4 regions of the Nocardiopsis valliformis DSM 45023 genome follow, and region 2 is predicted to be linked to each of the others. Evidence: predicted binding sites of a transcription regulator. Region 2 holds the regulator's gene; each other region holds the start of a gene.

Region 1 (3,643 bases), on a different contig from region 2:
CGGTACTGGGGCAGGAACACCCCGCGCGAGGTCTCGCCCACCTGGTGCCCCGCGCGCCCGACCCGCTGGAGCCCGCTGGCCACCGACGGCGGAGCGGCCACCTGGACCACCAGGTCCACCGCGCCCATGTCCACGCCCAGCTCCAGGCTGGAGGTGGCCACCACGCAGCGCAGCCGCCCCTCCTTCAGGTCGTCCTCGACGAGCGCTCGCTCGGCCTTGGACATCGACCCGTGGTGGGTGCGGGCGATCACCGGTGCCCCGCCCCGGCTCTGTTCGGACTGCGCGATGACCTGCGCGGCGACCTCCTCCTCGGGGAGACCGCCGTCGACGCGTTCGGCGTACAGGTCGTTGAGCCGTGCGCACAGCTTCTCCGCTGTGCGGCGGCCGTTGGTGAACACGATGGTGGAGCGGTGCGCCTCGACCAGCTCCAGGACCCGACGCTCCACGTGCGGCCACACCGAACCCCGGGCCATGGTGTTGCCCGTGCGCGGGTCCGGGGGCAGGCCCTCGGCGGTCGCGGGCGGGCTGCCCGGATCGTCCAGGTCCGGTACCGGGGCCTCCACCCGCAGCTCCATGTGCGGGGTGTCCGGCGGCGCGACGATCGTGGCGTCGCCGGGCCCGGCCGCGGTGCCGTTCGCACCCGTGCCGCTCAGATACGCCGCGACGGTCTCGCGCGGGCGGACGGTGGCGGACAGGCCGATCCGTTGGGCCGGGCGGTCCAGCAGCTCCGACAGGCGTTCCAGACTCAGCGCCAGGTGCGCGCCGCGCTTGGTCCCGGCCAGGGCGTGCACCTCGTCGACGATGACCGTCTCCACCCCGGCCAGCCCTTCACGGGCCTTGGAGGTGAGCACCAGGAAGAGGGATTCGGGGGTAGTGATGAGCACGTCCGGCGGGTGGGTAGCCATCCGGCGCCGTTCCTGGGCGGGGGTGTCCCCGGTGCGCACGCCCACGGTGACCGGGGACAGGCTCTCGCCCGAAGCCTCGGCCGCCGCCGCGATCCCGGCCAACGGTTGGCGGAGATTGCGCTCCACGTCCACCGCCAGGGCCTTGAGCGGTGACACGTACAGGACCCGGCAACGCCTGGCGCGGTCCTCGGGAATGGGTGCGTGGGTGAGCCGGTCCAGAGACCACAGGAAGGCCGACAGCGTCTTTCCGGAGCCGGTCGGCGCCACCACCAGGGTGTCGTCGCCCGCCGAGACCGCCCGCCAGGCCTGCGTCTGGGCTTGGGTGGGGCCGTTCGGGAAGGCCCGTTCGAACCAGGCCCGGGTCGCCGCTCCGAAGGGTTCCAGGGGGTCACGCGCTCCGCTCATCCCGCCAGTCTGCCCAAGGGCTCCGACAGACCGGGGAGGACACCCGGGGCCGGGGCCGCCGGAGAACCGCCCGGACCCGTCCTGTGGACAACTCCCCGGCGCTTGCCCCGGTCACCCATACTGGAGCCGATGAGACTCACAGCTTTCTGGAACAACATGCACGCCCAGTTCGGGGAGGGCTACGCACACAGCCTCGCCAAGGACTTCGTCATCGAGCAGCTCGGCTCCCGCACCATCAACCAGGCGCTGGCCGACGGCATCGGGGTCAAGGAGGTCTGGCGCGCCGTGTGTGACGCGTTCGACCTTCCCGCCTCTGTCCGCTGACCTCAGCGGACCCCGCCACACGTAAAAACCGAGATGGTCGGGGTTTGCGCCGGACTTCGAACATGAGTTCGGGTATTCTGGGTTTTCGGCACCCGGACGTCGAGCGTCGCGATTGTCGTACCGACCGCGTAGCGTCTTTCCATCATGAAGAAAAAGACATCAACCCAACAGGGGAACCCCGTGGCAGCAGCAGGCCAAGACAAGGCTCTCGAGACAGCGCTCGCGCAGATCGAGCGGCAGTTCGGCAAGGGCTCCATCATGCGGTTGGGCGACGACGAGCGCCCGCCGATCGAGGCGATCCCCACCGGCGCCATCGCCCTGGACGTCGCGCTGGGTATCGGCGGCCTGCCCAAGGGCAGGGTCGTCGAGGTCTACGGCCCCGAGTCCAGTGGTAAGACCACCGTCGCCCTGCACGCGGTGGCCAGCGCCCAGAAGATGGGCGGCATTGCCGCCTTCGTGGACGCCGAGCACGCGCTGGACCCCGAGTACGCCAAGAAGATCGGCGTCGACACCGACAACCTCCTCCTCTCGCAGCCGGACACCGGTGAGCAGGCGCTGGAGATCGTCGACATGCTCATCCGCTCCGGCGCCGTCTCCATCATCGTGATCGACTCCGTGGCCGCCCTGGTGCCCCGCGCCGAGATCGAGGGCGAGATGGGCGACAGCCACGTCGGCCTCCAGGCCCGGCTCATGTCCCAGGCGCTGCGCAAGATCGCCGGTGCCCTGCACACCACCGGCACCACCGCGATCTTCATCAACCAGCTCCGGGAAAAGGTAGGGGTGATGTTCGGGTGCATGAACTACAGCACCCGGGTGACCCTCGCCGACGGTACGCAGGAGAAGATCGGCAAGATCGTCAACCAGAAGATGGACGTGGAGGTCCTCTCCTACGACCCCGAACGGGACGAGGTCGTCCCCCGTCGTGTCGTCAACTGGTTCGACAACGGCGTGGCTGACCACTTCCTCCAGTTCACCGTGGCCCGTTCGGGCAAGAACGGGCGCTCCCAGTTCGCCGCGACACCCAACCACCTCGTTCGGACCCCGGGCGGATGGCGTGAGGCCGGAGAGCTCCTTCCCGGTGACCGGGTGCTCACCGCGCAAACGCACTACCTCAACGAGCAGCAGCGACAGGTGGTCTTCGGCTCCCTGATGGGCGACGGAAACCTCTCCCCCAACACCAGTGGGCGTGACGGAACGCGCTTCAGGATGGGGCACGGGGCGGCGCAGGCCGACTACCTCGACTGGAAGGTCTCCCTGCTCGGCAACATCGGGTGCAGCCGGACCAGCAATGACAAGGAAGCGGTCTTCGCTGACTTCACCCCGCTGCCCGAGCTCGCAGAGTTGCGTGAAGCCGTGTACTTCGGGGACGGAAAGAAGCACCTGAGCTGGGAGTACATCAAGGCGCTCACCCCGATGGCGTTGGCTGTCTGGTACATGGACGATGGTTGCTTCACCGTGCGGTCCAAGGGCATGCAGGTCCGAACCGAGGGTGGCAGCGGCCGTATCGAGATCTGTGTCGAAGCGATGAGCCCCGGAACCCGGGATCGGCTCGTGGACTACCTGCGCGACACCCACGACCTTGACGTCAAGCTGGTCGCGCGTGGCAGTGCGCGCAAGTACTTCATCCAGTTCACCACGGCCGCCAGCGCGCAGTTCCAGAAGCTGGTGGCGCCGTACGTGCACGAGTCCATGGCCTACAAGCTGCTGCCGCGTTACCAGGGCCAGTGCCAGGTGACCCCGGAAGTCTCCGAGCCAGTGGAACGTCTGGTGGCCTCTGAAATCCTGGACATCCAGGTCAAGCCGGAGACCCGCAGCATGCACAAGTTCGACATCGAGGTGGAGGGCAACCACAACTACTTCGTCGACGGCGTCATGGTGCACAACAGCCCTGAGACCACCACCGGTGGTAAGGCGCTGAAGTTCTACGCCTCGGTCCGCCTGGACGTACGCCGCATCGAAACGCTCAAGGACGGCACCGACGCGGTCGGCAACCGCACCCGCGTCAAGGT
Region 2 (3,643 bases):
GACCTGCTGGCCGAGCTTGGCGAGGGCGTCCTCGGAGACGGGGCGGCCCTGGCAGGCCCGGCGCACCCCGGCGATGATCTTGGTCCGGCTGAAGGGTTCGGTGACCCCCGAGCGCTTGGCCACCATCAGCAGGACGGTCTCCTGCGTGGTGAAGCGGCGCTCACAGACCGGGCAGGACCGGCGGCGCCGGATGGCCGCGCCGTCGTCGGTGGACCTGCTGTCGATCACCCGGGTGTCCGGATGACGGCAGAACGGACAGTGCATCCCGGTTCACCTGGCTTCCCTGTACCCGACCGACAAATCTAGGGGGCCACTAACCCCAGGGGTCTACTAAACCACAACTTCTTGACCGTAGACCCCATTCCAACACCAGATGTTGTGGTCGAACCTAGGCGTCGAGACGGACGCCCGCAACCCTGCCCGCGGCGTGTCCCCGCACCCGACCCGACAGGGACGACCGACCGGCGAGAAACGGGACTCGGGGAGGCAGGGGCGGACAGGTGGGGAATGTGCGGCGGCGGGCGCCGAATCCAAGGATAAGGGGGAGGGTGCCCGTGACTCGCCGGCCGCCACACCCCTCCCGTGACCGAATTCCCTTCCCCGCCGCCCCACCCAGCACCGGGCCGCGGGCCGGCTGTCGCGATGCGGTCCCGGGCGAGACGAACCCCATACCGGAACCCGGCCCGCACACCGCACGCACGCCGCACGAGAGCCCGCCCCGCCCCCTTCCGCGGACTTACAGGCCCCTTCCTCGGACCTCTTCGCACATTCGGGGGACAACGTCGGGTGAACACGTGTACACACATAAGTGGGGACCGCGGGAATCGGGACCCGAAAAAACACAAAGCGAAATCCCCATGCAGCATCGACCACCCGTTCTCGAACGCTTGTTTGATATCACCGTGTGCAACGACTAATGTTGACCTTGATTTCACGCCGGTTTCGCCGCCGGAGTGGCCCACCAGGTCGGCGCGGTCGCGGCCGGTGACTGGCCACACGAACAGGCCCTGACCGAACCGAACACCGAGGAGGCCCGGCCGTGCCGGAGGAGAATCCCGGAGCCGTCGGCTCCGGACCCACCACCGTTCTTTCGCCCGTCGGTGACACGGGCGCGACCACGCCCGAACCCCCCAAACTCACCGCACGCCAACAGAGTGTTCTGAACTGCATCCAGCGTTACGTCCGGGAACGGGGTTACCCGCCGTCCATCCGGGAGATCGGTGACTCGGTCGGCCTGTCCAGCCCGTCCAGCGTGGCGCACCAGCTCAAGGTGCTCCAGCGCAAGGGCTACCTGTACCGGGACCAGAACCGGCCGCGCGCAGTCGAGCTGCGCACGCCGGGCAAGGAGGGCGCGCAGGCCATCACCCGGGAGGAACTGTCCGCCGACTCCACCCGGGCCGCCTCAGTGCCGCTGGTCGGCCGGATCGCCGCCGGCGGTCCGATCCTGGCCGAGGAGGCGGTCGAGGATGTCCTGGCGCTGCCGCGGCAGCTGGTCGGCGAGGGCCGACTGTTCATGCTCACCGTGGTGGGCGACTCGATGATCGACGCCGCCATCACCGACGGCGACCTGGTGGTGATCCGCCAGCAGCAGGACGCCGAGAACGGCGACATCGTCGCGGCGATGCTGGACGACGAGGCGACCGTCAAGGTGCTGCGCCGCGAGGAGGACGGGCACGTCTGGCTGATACCGCGCAACGACGCCTACGAGCCGATCAACGGAGACCAGGCCACCATCCTCGGCAAGGTCGTCACGGTCATGCGCCGGGTCTGAGGCAGCCGCACCCCACGTGCGCACCGGGAGACCGGGGCGGGTGGCGGGCCGATACGCTGAGGGCGTGTCGACACCTGCCTCCGCCCCCGCCTCCCGTACCCCGGGCGCCTCCGGGGCCACCAGTGTTTCCGGGCGTCCCGGTACCCGCGTCCCAGGCGCCTCCGACCGCCGTTCCGCGCTGCTGGCTGTGCTGGCCGCCGGTGCGTTGCTGGTCACCGCCTGCACCCCCACCGACGGTGACGACGGGCCCGTGCTACCCGGTGCTTCCGGGCACGAGCGCACGGTCTCCTTCCAGGGCGGCGGGTTCACCGTGCCCGGCACCTTCACCGTCCCCGCCGGGTCCGGTGACGGCCAGGTCCCCGGGGTGCTCATCATCTCCGGCAGCGGCCCCACCGACCGGGACGGCAACAGCGCCGGACGGCCCGAGGCCGACACCAACCTGAACCTCGCCCGGGTGCTCACCGGTGCGGGAGCGGCCTCGCTGCGCTACGACAAGTTCGGCAGCGGCGACCCGGCGGACATGGACGACGCCGAGGAGGTGGCCCTGGAACGCGACGTGGACCCGCTGGTCTACGACGAGCAGATGGCCGCCGCCTACGCGGAGCTCATCGCCCAGCCCGAGGTGGACCCCGAACGCACCGTCATCCTGGGCCACAGCGAGGGCGCCCTGTTCGCGCTGCGCGCCCACGAGGTCCTGGACGCCGAACCCGCACTGGTGCTGGCCGCCCCGCCCGGTACCCGCATGCTCGACCTCATCGACCGACAGGTGACCGAGCAGGTCCGCACAGCCGAGGCCCAGGGCGGGGTCGGCGAGGTGACCGCCGCACAGCTACTCTCCGACATCCGTGCGGGGCGGGCGGCGGTCCGCGCGGGCACCGAGCTGCCCCGCGACGACAGCACCGGGCTCTTCACCGAGCAGAACGAGGACTACCTGGCCTGGATCGACGCCTTCGACCCGGTGGAACTGGCCGGGGAGCTGCCCGCGACCACCCCGGTACTGGTCCTGTGGGGTGAGGAGGACGCCCAGGTCAACGCTGAGGAGATCGACCGGCTGATGACCGGCCTGAGCGGCGCCGAGCGCGTGGACCTGCCCGGTGTGGACCACATCCTGCGCGAGTATGACGACTCCCCGGGCGCGGCGGCGCTGGACGCCGACCGTCCCTTCGCCCCCGAGGTCACTCCGGCCGTCGAGGAGTTCCTCGACGGCCTCTGGTAACCCTCATCCCCCGTGATCTTGCTACCAGGAGCGAAATCGGCGCCGAACTTGCCTCTGGTAGCAAGATCACCGCTGGAGAGGTGCGGCTAGTCGGTCTCGTCGGGGGCGGGCAGCTGCTCGACGACGGCCCGGGCGAGGATTTCGGCGTCCTCCGCGGCAACGTCGCCGTCCACCGAACCGGTGGCGTCGTAGTCGGTGGCGGCGGTGTAGCAGGACTCCACGTACAGGTTGGAGACCCGCACAGCCACGCACCCGACCTCGAAGGCTCCGTTCTCGACCCACTTCAGGGCCTCGTCACCCAGACCGTCCACCGGCTGGGCGTCGTTGCCGTCCGCGGTGGAGCGCAGGGTGTCGGCGGCGGTGTCCTCTCCGCCCTCGACCGGGGCGGCGACCAGGACGAGGGTGGCAGCGGCCGGGACGGAGTCCCCCGCACCCTCGGGGGTGGCCCAGCGGCACTGCCAGCCGGCGCCGAAGGAGTCCTGGACGCTGCCGACGGTCTCCTCGATCTCGCTCTCGTAGCCGGGCACCAGTTCGTCGAGGGCCTCGGTCTCGCCGATCTCGCACTCGGGCGCGGCCTCGAAGTCGCCGTTCTCCGTGCCGCTGCCCAGCAGGTACCAGGCGAGCCAGCCCGCGAGGCCCAGCACCACCGCGAGCAG
Region 3 (3,643 bases), on a different contig from region 2:
TCCTTGGCGAGGTAGACGGTGCCCATGCCACCGCGTCCCAGACGGCTGACGATGCGGTAACCGTTGAGTTCGCGCGGGTCCCCCGCGCGCAGGGGTTTGCCGCTTTCGTGTCCGTTGGACGTCACAGTTGGGGGTCCCTCGTATGGATCGTGTGATTCGCGCCTAACAGCGTACCGACCTCGACACGCCGACGCGTTTGCGGTGTTATTCGGTTGTTCCGGGCGGGGAGCGGGTCCGAACTGGGGGGACGCGGGTCAGCCGTCGAGGATCTCGTCCAGTCGGAAGCTCTCGAAGAGGACCCGGACCGGCAGGTTACTCTGCCCCCGCTCGTACGGGATCGTCTGCCTCTGGATGATCTGGTGGTCGGTGTAGGTGTCGGGATAGGGCTCCTCGTCCACGGTGCTGATCGCCAGTTCGTCGTTGACCGACCGGCGCAGTTCGACAGCGGGTGGAGCATCAGCCTCGCTCGCCACGAAGCCAGGGTGCCCGTGCTCCCGGACCCGAGGCGGCCCAGGACCCGGTAACCGCCCAGTTCGTGGGGGTCGCCCGGGTGCTGGGGGTGGGACTGTCGTGCCCGTTCGCCATGTGGGGGCCTCATGGGGTCAAGGGGTGCGCTGCGCTCCGGGGAGGGGCGACGGGATGGCTGGGGGAGGGGCGGTCAGAGTGCCGATTCCTCTGCGGGTGCGGGGATGCGGCCTGGCAGGTGGTCGGGGTCGTGGTGGGTCCCGCGGCCGCTGTCGCGACGGGCACCACAACCGGTGTCACAGATGGGGATGACGTAAATACGGAATCAGTTCCATGGAACCTCTCCTTTTCGCTAGTATTCGAATACATGTTCGAAGGGTTGGTCGTACTTCCCCGCGGTCGGGCCCTGTCGGTGGTGTGCCCGCGAACACGGCCGGGCGCAAGGTAACGCAGGCGAGAGCAACAGGAGCCGGTCGATGCTGGGGGGAACTGTCGTGGGGCGGTACTACGGGGCGCACGTCACGGTCGTCGAGGCGGAAGGTCGGCCGACCCGGTTCACCTGGGAGGGGCGGGTGTACGGGATACGCAGGATCATCGACCACTGGGTGACCCTGCGCAGGGACTGGACGCCCGGTGCGGACTCCCAGGTCCCCGAGCGCAGACACTGGCGGGTGGAGGCCGGATCGGCCTACTCGCAGGGCGTGTACGAACTCCGCCAGGACACCACGACCGGTGAGTGGCTGCTCTCCCGCGTCTGGGGATGATCCGGCCCGGGGCGCGGCCGGGCCCGGGCGCCGGTCCGCTGTGTGAGCCGCGGCGCCCGAGCAGGACACGAGTCGGAGCACGGGCCACGGGCTCGGGGTGAGGACTGCCCACGGGTCCGCGGGCAGCTCGATACGGCTGGCGAGGTCGGCGCGTTTCGTGGAACGTGGAGTTTTGCTCCTCAGGGCCTCAGGCGAGGTCGGCCGGGATGAGCCCGTACACCGCTAGGTCGGAACGGCCCTCGTGCAGCGGCATGGCGTTGCGCTCGGTGCCCTCGGGGGCGAATCCGGCAGCCTCGGCCACCTTGCGCGAACCCGTGTTGCCCACGGCGGCCTTGAGCTCCACCCGCTGGAACCCCTGGTTCACGGCCCAGCGGGAGACCGCCACGACCGCCTCGGTGGCGTACCCCCTGCCGCGGCCCCAGGGCGAGACCCAGTAGCCGATCTCCGTGACCAGGGCGGGCCACTGCGTGCGCAGCAGCGCCACCGACCCGGTGAACCGGCCGGTCGCTTTGTCCACCATGGCCCAGTGCTGGCCGTCGCCGCCCGTGCGGATCGCCGGGGCGGCCTTCAGGCAGAACTCCTCGGCCGTCGTGCGGGTGTAGGTCTCCCCGGGGGCGGGCAGCGGAATCCACCGCTGGAGTTCGGGGTCCACACACGAGGCGAGGACATCGTCGATGTCGCTCTCGAGGAGGGCTCGAAGTCGCAGGCGCTCGGTCTCCAGGATGACCGCGGGCATGATCGGAGCGCTCTGGACTGTGGCCATGTGGATGTTCCCTCTATGCATTCGAACGACCATTTGGTGCCGGGTACCACTCAAGTTTCGCACCCGACAGCTCGGGCGGAAACTCACGTTATGTGCCCCGCAGAGTGGGAGGAAACAGGTTTTCGGCCACACGGGCCGGTGGCGGGGAGCCGGCACGCCCCGCCACCGTGGGGGTTCAGAGCAGGCCGCTGACCACCCGCCGGCGGATGGCCGTGTCGAAGACCTCGGCGAAGGCGTTGCCTGGGCACTCCGTGTCGAGCCAGTCCCGGTGCCGGGCCACCGCCTCCTGCCCGGTCACCACCCCGGTGTCCGGGTTCACGTACTCGATCCGCGCGGCCGGGTCCACCCCGGTCAGCGCGCACAGCACCCGAAGAACGTCCACGAGCGAGTCCTGAGCGGCCCGGGTGGGGAGTGCGTCGGTGAAGTCACCGAGCAGGCACACGCCGATGTTGGCGTGGTTGAACCCGAACGCGTGCCCGGCTGTCACGGACTCGGCCAGGCCGGGCAGGGGCAGCGTGCGGAAGATTGGGAGCCCGCCGCCCGAGTGGCGGCCCTCGTAGACCACACCCCGGGGGTCCACAAGCAGGTGGTAGCCGATGTCGCCCCACGCCTGCTCGGCGGCGTGGAGGTGGTACACGGCTCGCACGTCCGCGGCGTGGTCGCCGGTGGTGGCCATCGCCGTGTGGTGCACGGTCAGCGCCTGTACCCGGTGGAACTGGGCGGGCCACAGGTCATTTCCGTCCTCGTCGAAGCGCAGCGACTCGTCGGCGCCCCACCCTGACCGGGTGCGCAGCCGAAGCACGGAACCGCCGGAGAGGGTGGTGACCCCCTCGTCCTCGGCGGACAGCGACACCCGCTCCTGGCCGCTGAAGCTCAGATCCTCTCCGTCGCGCACGTTCACGGCGGTCAGGTCGGCGCCGTTCGCCCCGCGCACCTCGTATCCGGTTGCGCCTTCGGGTGCCCGGGCGAGGGCGGTGGCCGACGGTGACAGGTGCTCGGGGCCGCCGGTGTGGAAGTGCAGGTCCTGCCAGTCGCCGAGGGTCCCCTCCGCTGTCTCGAACCGCACGGCGGCGCCCTCGGCGACCTCCTCGGGCCGCTGGGCGACGGAGATGAGGTCGAACCGCAGTTCCGGTCGGACGAGCGTGCCGGTGGCGGTCGCCCGCTCACCGAGGACGCGGGGCGCGTTGTGGGCCCCGGAGGCCTGGCCTCCGGAGGTCCGGGCGGAGGCGGTCGCGGAGGACAGCAGGGCGGGGGCGAGCGCGCTCAGGCCGACCGCGGCGGTGGCAGTGGTCAGAAAGGTACGCCGTCGCATGGAAGATCCGTTCCGTTCTGGGGTGGGTCCCGGTCTGGGGCGCAGGCGTGTTCGGCGGACACCGGACCTGTCGCACACCGCTTCGGCGGCACTTGCGCCGTCTCCTGCGGTCTCGGCAAGGGGCACAGGCGCACCGTTCACGGGCGGGCGGCATGCACCGGACACGCCCTGAGCCGGGGCAGGTGTGCGACCGGGGCGCGGGCACCGGGACAGGGTGGCACACGGATGTGACGCAAGGCACTCTCCGCGCGGTCTTCGGAGTGCCGTAGTGTGCCTTCGCCCCCGTCCGAAAACCCGCTGGCCACAGCAGATATTTGGGCCATATCAGTCACTCCGGAT
Region 4 (3,643 bases), on a different contig from region 2:
GTCTTGGCGTCCGTGGTCTGCGCGAACAGCTTGCGCACGTGGTCGAAGACCCCGGAGTAGGTGGCCGGGTTGGAACGCGGGGTGCGGCCGATCGGGCTCTGGTCGACGTGCACCACCTTGTCGACCTTGTTCATACCGTTGACCCGCAGGTGACGGCCGGGCACGTTGCGCGCCCCGTTAAGCTCCTTGGCCAGGGCCTTGTACAGGATCTCGTTGACCAGGGTGGACTTGCCCGAACCGGACACACCGGTGACCGCAGTGAACACGCCCAGTGGGAAGGCGACGTCGATGCCGTGCAGGTTGTTCTCCCGTGCACCCCGCACCACGAGTTCGTGCCCCTTGGTGAGCGGGCGCCGCGAGGCGGGCAGCTCGATGATGCGCCTGCCGGACAGGTAGTCGCCGGTCATCGACTCGGTCGAGGTGAGCAGTTCGTCGACGATGCCCGAGACCACCACGTGGCCGCCGTGCTCACCGGCACCAGGGCCGATGTCCACCACCCAGTCGGCGGCGCGGATGGTGTCCTCGTCGTGTTCGACCACGATGAGCGTGTTGCCGATGTCGCGGAGCCGCTGAAGGGTATCCAGCAGGCGGGCGTTGTCGCGCTGGTGCAGGCCGATGGAGGGCTCGTCCAGGACGTAGAGCACGCCCACCAGACCGGAGCCGATCTGGGTGGCCAGGCGGATGCGCTGGGCCTCACCGCCCGAGAGCGAACCGGAGGAGCGGGCCAGGCTCAGGTAGTCCAGGCCCACGTCCAGCAGGAAGCCGAGCCGGGCGTTGATCTCCTTGAGCACCTGCGCGGCGATGACCATGTCACGGTCGGAGAGTCGCAGATCGGCCAGGAAGGCCGCGCTCTCACCGAGCGCCATGGAGGCAACCTCGGCGATGGACTTGCCGCCCACCGTCACCGCCAGGACCACCGGCTTGAGACGGGTTCCCTCGCAGGTGGGGCAAGGCACCGAACGCATGTAGCCCTCGAGCCGCTCACGGGTGTGGTCGCTCTCCACCTCGGAGTGGCGGCGCTTGACCCAGGGCACCACACCCTCGAACTCGGTGTAGTAGGAGCGGTTGCGCCCGTACCGGTTGCGGTAGCTGACGTGCACCTGGGTGTCGTGGCCCTCCAGAATGGCTTTGCGCGCGCGGCGCGGGAGCCGCTCCCAGGACGTGTCGGTGTCGAAGCCCACGGCCTCGCCCAGCGCCTTGAGGATGCGTTCCCAGTAGCCGCCGTTGGGCCCGCCCGACCAGGGGGCGATGGCACCTTCGGCCAGACTCTTCTCCGGGTCGGGGACCAGCAGGTCGGCGTCGACCTCCATGCGGGTGCCCAGCCCCGAGCAGTCGGCGCAGGCGCCGTAGGGTGCGTTGAAGGAGAAGGAGCGCGGTTCGAGCTGCTCGAAGGAGAGGTCGTCGTAGGGGCAGTACAGGTGCTCGGAGAAGACCTTCTCGCGCTCGGGGTCCTCGGGCTCCACGTCCACGAAGTCCAGGACGATGGTGCCCCCGGCCAGTTTCAGCGCGGTCTCCACCGAATCAGTGAGCCGCCCTTCCGCGCCCGGCTTGACGCTGAGCCGGTCCACGACCACGGCGATGTCGTGCTTGTCGTAGCGGCCGAGCTTGGGCGCCTCGTCCAGCCGGACCGCCTGGCCGTCGACGACGGCGCGCGTGTAGCCCTTGGACTGCAGGTCCTTGAAGAGCTCGACGTACTCGCCCTTGCGGCCGCGCACGACCGGCGCGAGCACCTGGAAGCGGGTGCCCTCGGTCATCTCCATGACCCGGTCCACGATCTGCTGCGGCGTCTGCCGGGTGATCTCGCGACGGCACTCCGGACAGTGCGGAACGCCTACGCGGGCCCAGAGCAGGCGCAGGTAGTCGTAGACCTCGGTGATGGTGCCCACCGTGGACCGCGGGTTGCGGCTGGTCGACTTCTGGTCGATGGACACCGCGGGGGACAGCCCCTCGATGAAGTCGACGTCGGGCTTGTCCATCTGGCCGAGGAACTGGCGGGCGTACGCCGAGAGGGACTCGACGTATCTGCGCTGCCCTTCGGCGAAGATCGTGTCGAAGGCAAGCGAGGACTTGCCCGAACCGGACAGGCCGGTGAACACGATCATGGAGTCGCGTGGCAGGTCCAGGGACACGTCCTTGAGGTTGTGCTCCCGTGCTCCACGGACCACGAGTTGTTCGACCATCGAGTGAGACATCCTTCGGCTCTGACGCACAGGACGTGGACCACGTCGGGTGACGTCGGTGGACCCGTGTGTGGCTTCGCTTTGCGGCGGTCGCAGACCCCTCGGGGCCGCTGCGGACCCGGAACCGGGCCGCTGAGGAAGTGGGCGGAGGATGAGATCCCTCCCCGTCCGACAAGACTAACGATCGCCTGTGACGGTTTCTTCCACCACGCAGAAGTGGTGGTGTCCGTGGTGCTCAGGCACCAGGACACCACCACTATAGGCGAACAGCAGTTCGAACGAGGTCGTTTTCCACAGATCCGGTGAACGCCCCGCGAACGGGCTCTGGTCCCGCGCGGGACCGGGTTCACACGGCTTCACGCAGGGCCGGGAACGAACGGGATCAGGAGCGGTCGGCGGTGACGTCCTCGTCGTCGCGACCCGAGACCTCGGCGGGCTCGCGACGCTTGTCGATGCCGGACTTCACCAGGCTGCCGACAACGGTGATGGTCATGACGCCCAGGATGACGGTCAGCGAGGTACCGATGCCGACCTCCACCACGTGCACGCCGTTCTCGTGCAGCGCGTGCAGGATCATCTTGACGCCGATGAACACCATGATCGCGGACAGGCCCCAGCTGATGTAGGCCAGGCGGTCCATCAGACCGGCCAGCAGGAAGTACAGCTGGCGCAGACCCATCAGGGCGAAGGCGTTGGCGGTGAAGACGATGTAGGCATCCTGGGTCAGACCGAAGATCGCCGGGATGGAGTCGACGGCGAAGACCAGGTCGATGACGCCGATCGCGACGATGACCAACAGCATCGGGGTCACGTGGCGGCGGCCGTCGAGCTTCACGGTCAGCTTGGCGCCGTGGTAGTCCTTCGTGACCGGCCAGAAGCGCTTCACCAGGCGCACGACCGGCGTCTGCGTGAAGTCCTTCTCCTCCTCGCCACCCTTCACGTGGTCACGGACGATCTTGTAACCGGTGTAGATGAGGAAGACGCCGAAGAGGTAGAAGACCTCGCTCCAGGCGTTGATGACCTGGGCGCCCAGGACGATGAAGATGCCGCGCATCACGATCGCGATGACGATGCCGACGAGCAGGACCTCGTGCTGGTACTTCTTCGGAACCGCGAAGGCAGTCATCAGAAGGTAGAACACGAAGAGGTTGTCGATGCTCAGGCTCTTCTCGGTGACGAACCCGGCGAAGTACTCGGCGCCTGAGGTCGGGTTGCCGAAGTACATGACTCCGAGGCCGAACACGATGGCGATGCCGATGTAGAAGGCCGCCCACCAGGAGGCCTGCTTGATCCCGAACTCCTTGGGACCCTTGGTCTTACTCCACGGGCGGTCGACGATCACGAGATCCACAGCCAGGATCAGGATCATGGCTGCGATCGTGGCGGCCCAGACCCACAGGGGAACGTTCACGGACGGATTCTCCTCCGGTTGGTGCGCGCGAGCGTTGTGCACGCACGGCGAT

The links. The regulator LexA, encoded in region 2, represses DNA repair genes until DNA is damaged. The targets are predictions, from matches to a motif close to TCGAACANNTGTTCGA.
Region 1: the regulator LexA is predicted to act here: its motif matches at 1,691-1,706, upstream of recA (intein-containing recombinase RecA).
Region 3: the regulator LexA is predicted to act here: its motif matches at 825-840, upstream of D457_RS0125570 (DUF6504 family protein).
Region 4: the regulator LexA is predicted to act here: its motif matches at 2,443-2,458, upstream of uvrA (excinuclease ABC subunit UvrA).

What each region holds. Positions count from the first base shown of each region.
Region 1 covers NZ_ANAZ01000004.1:98,676-102,318, forward strand. The annotation lists gene D457_RS0105080 (ATP-dependent helicase) at 1-1,310, opposite strand, end outside; gene D457_RS0105085 (DUF3046 domain-containing protein) at 1,440-1,634, shown strand; gene recA (intein-containing recombinase RecA) at 1,815-3,643, shown strand, end outside.
Region 2 covers NZ_ANAZ01000031.1:43,633-47,275, forward strand. The annotation lists gene nrdR (transcriptional regulator NrdR) at 1-264, opposite strand, end outside; gene lexA (transcriptional repressor LexA) at 1,040-1,771, shown strand; gene D457_RS0124980 (alpha/beta hydrolase family protein) at 1,950-2,987, shown strand; gene D457_RS0124985 (hypothetical protein) at 3,074-3,643, opposite strand, start outside.
Region 3 covers NZ_ANAZ01000033.1:52,748-56,390, reverse strand. The annotation lists gene D457_RS0125580 (serine/threonine-protein kinase) at 1-125, opposite strand, end outside; gene D457_RS0125575 (hypothetical protein) at 255-473, opposite strand; gene D457_RS0125570 (DUF6504 family protein) at 942-1,229, shown strand; gene D457_RS0125565 (GNAT family N-acetyltransferase) at 1,417-1,992, opposite strand; gene D457_RS0125560 (peptidoglycan recognition protein family protein) at 2,168-3,304, opposite strand.
Region 4 covers NZ_ANAZ01000023.1:132,238-135,880, forward strand. The annotation lists gene uvrA (excinuclease ABC subunit UvrA) at 1-2,180, opposite strand, end outside; gene D457_RS0121075 (TerC family protein) at 2,563-3,591, opposite strand.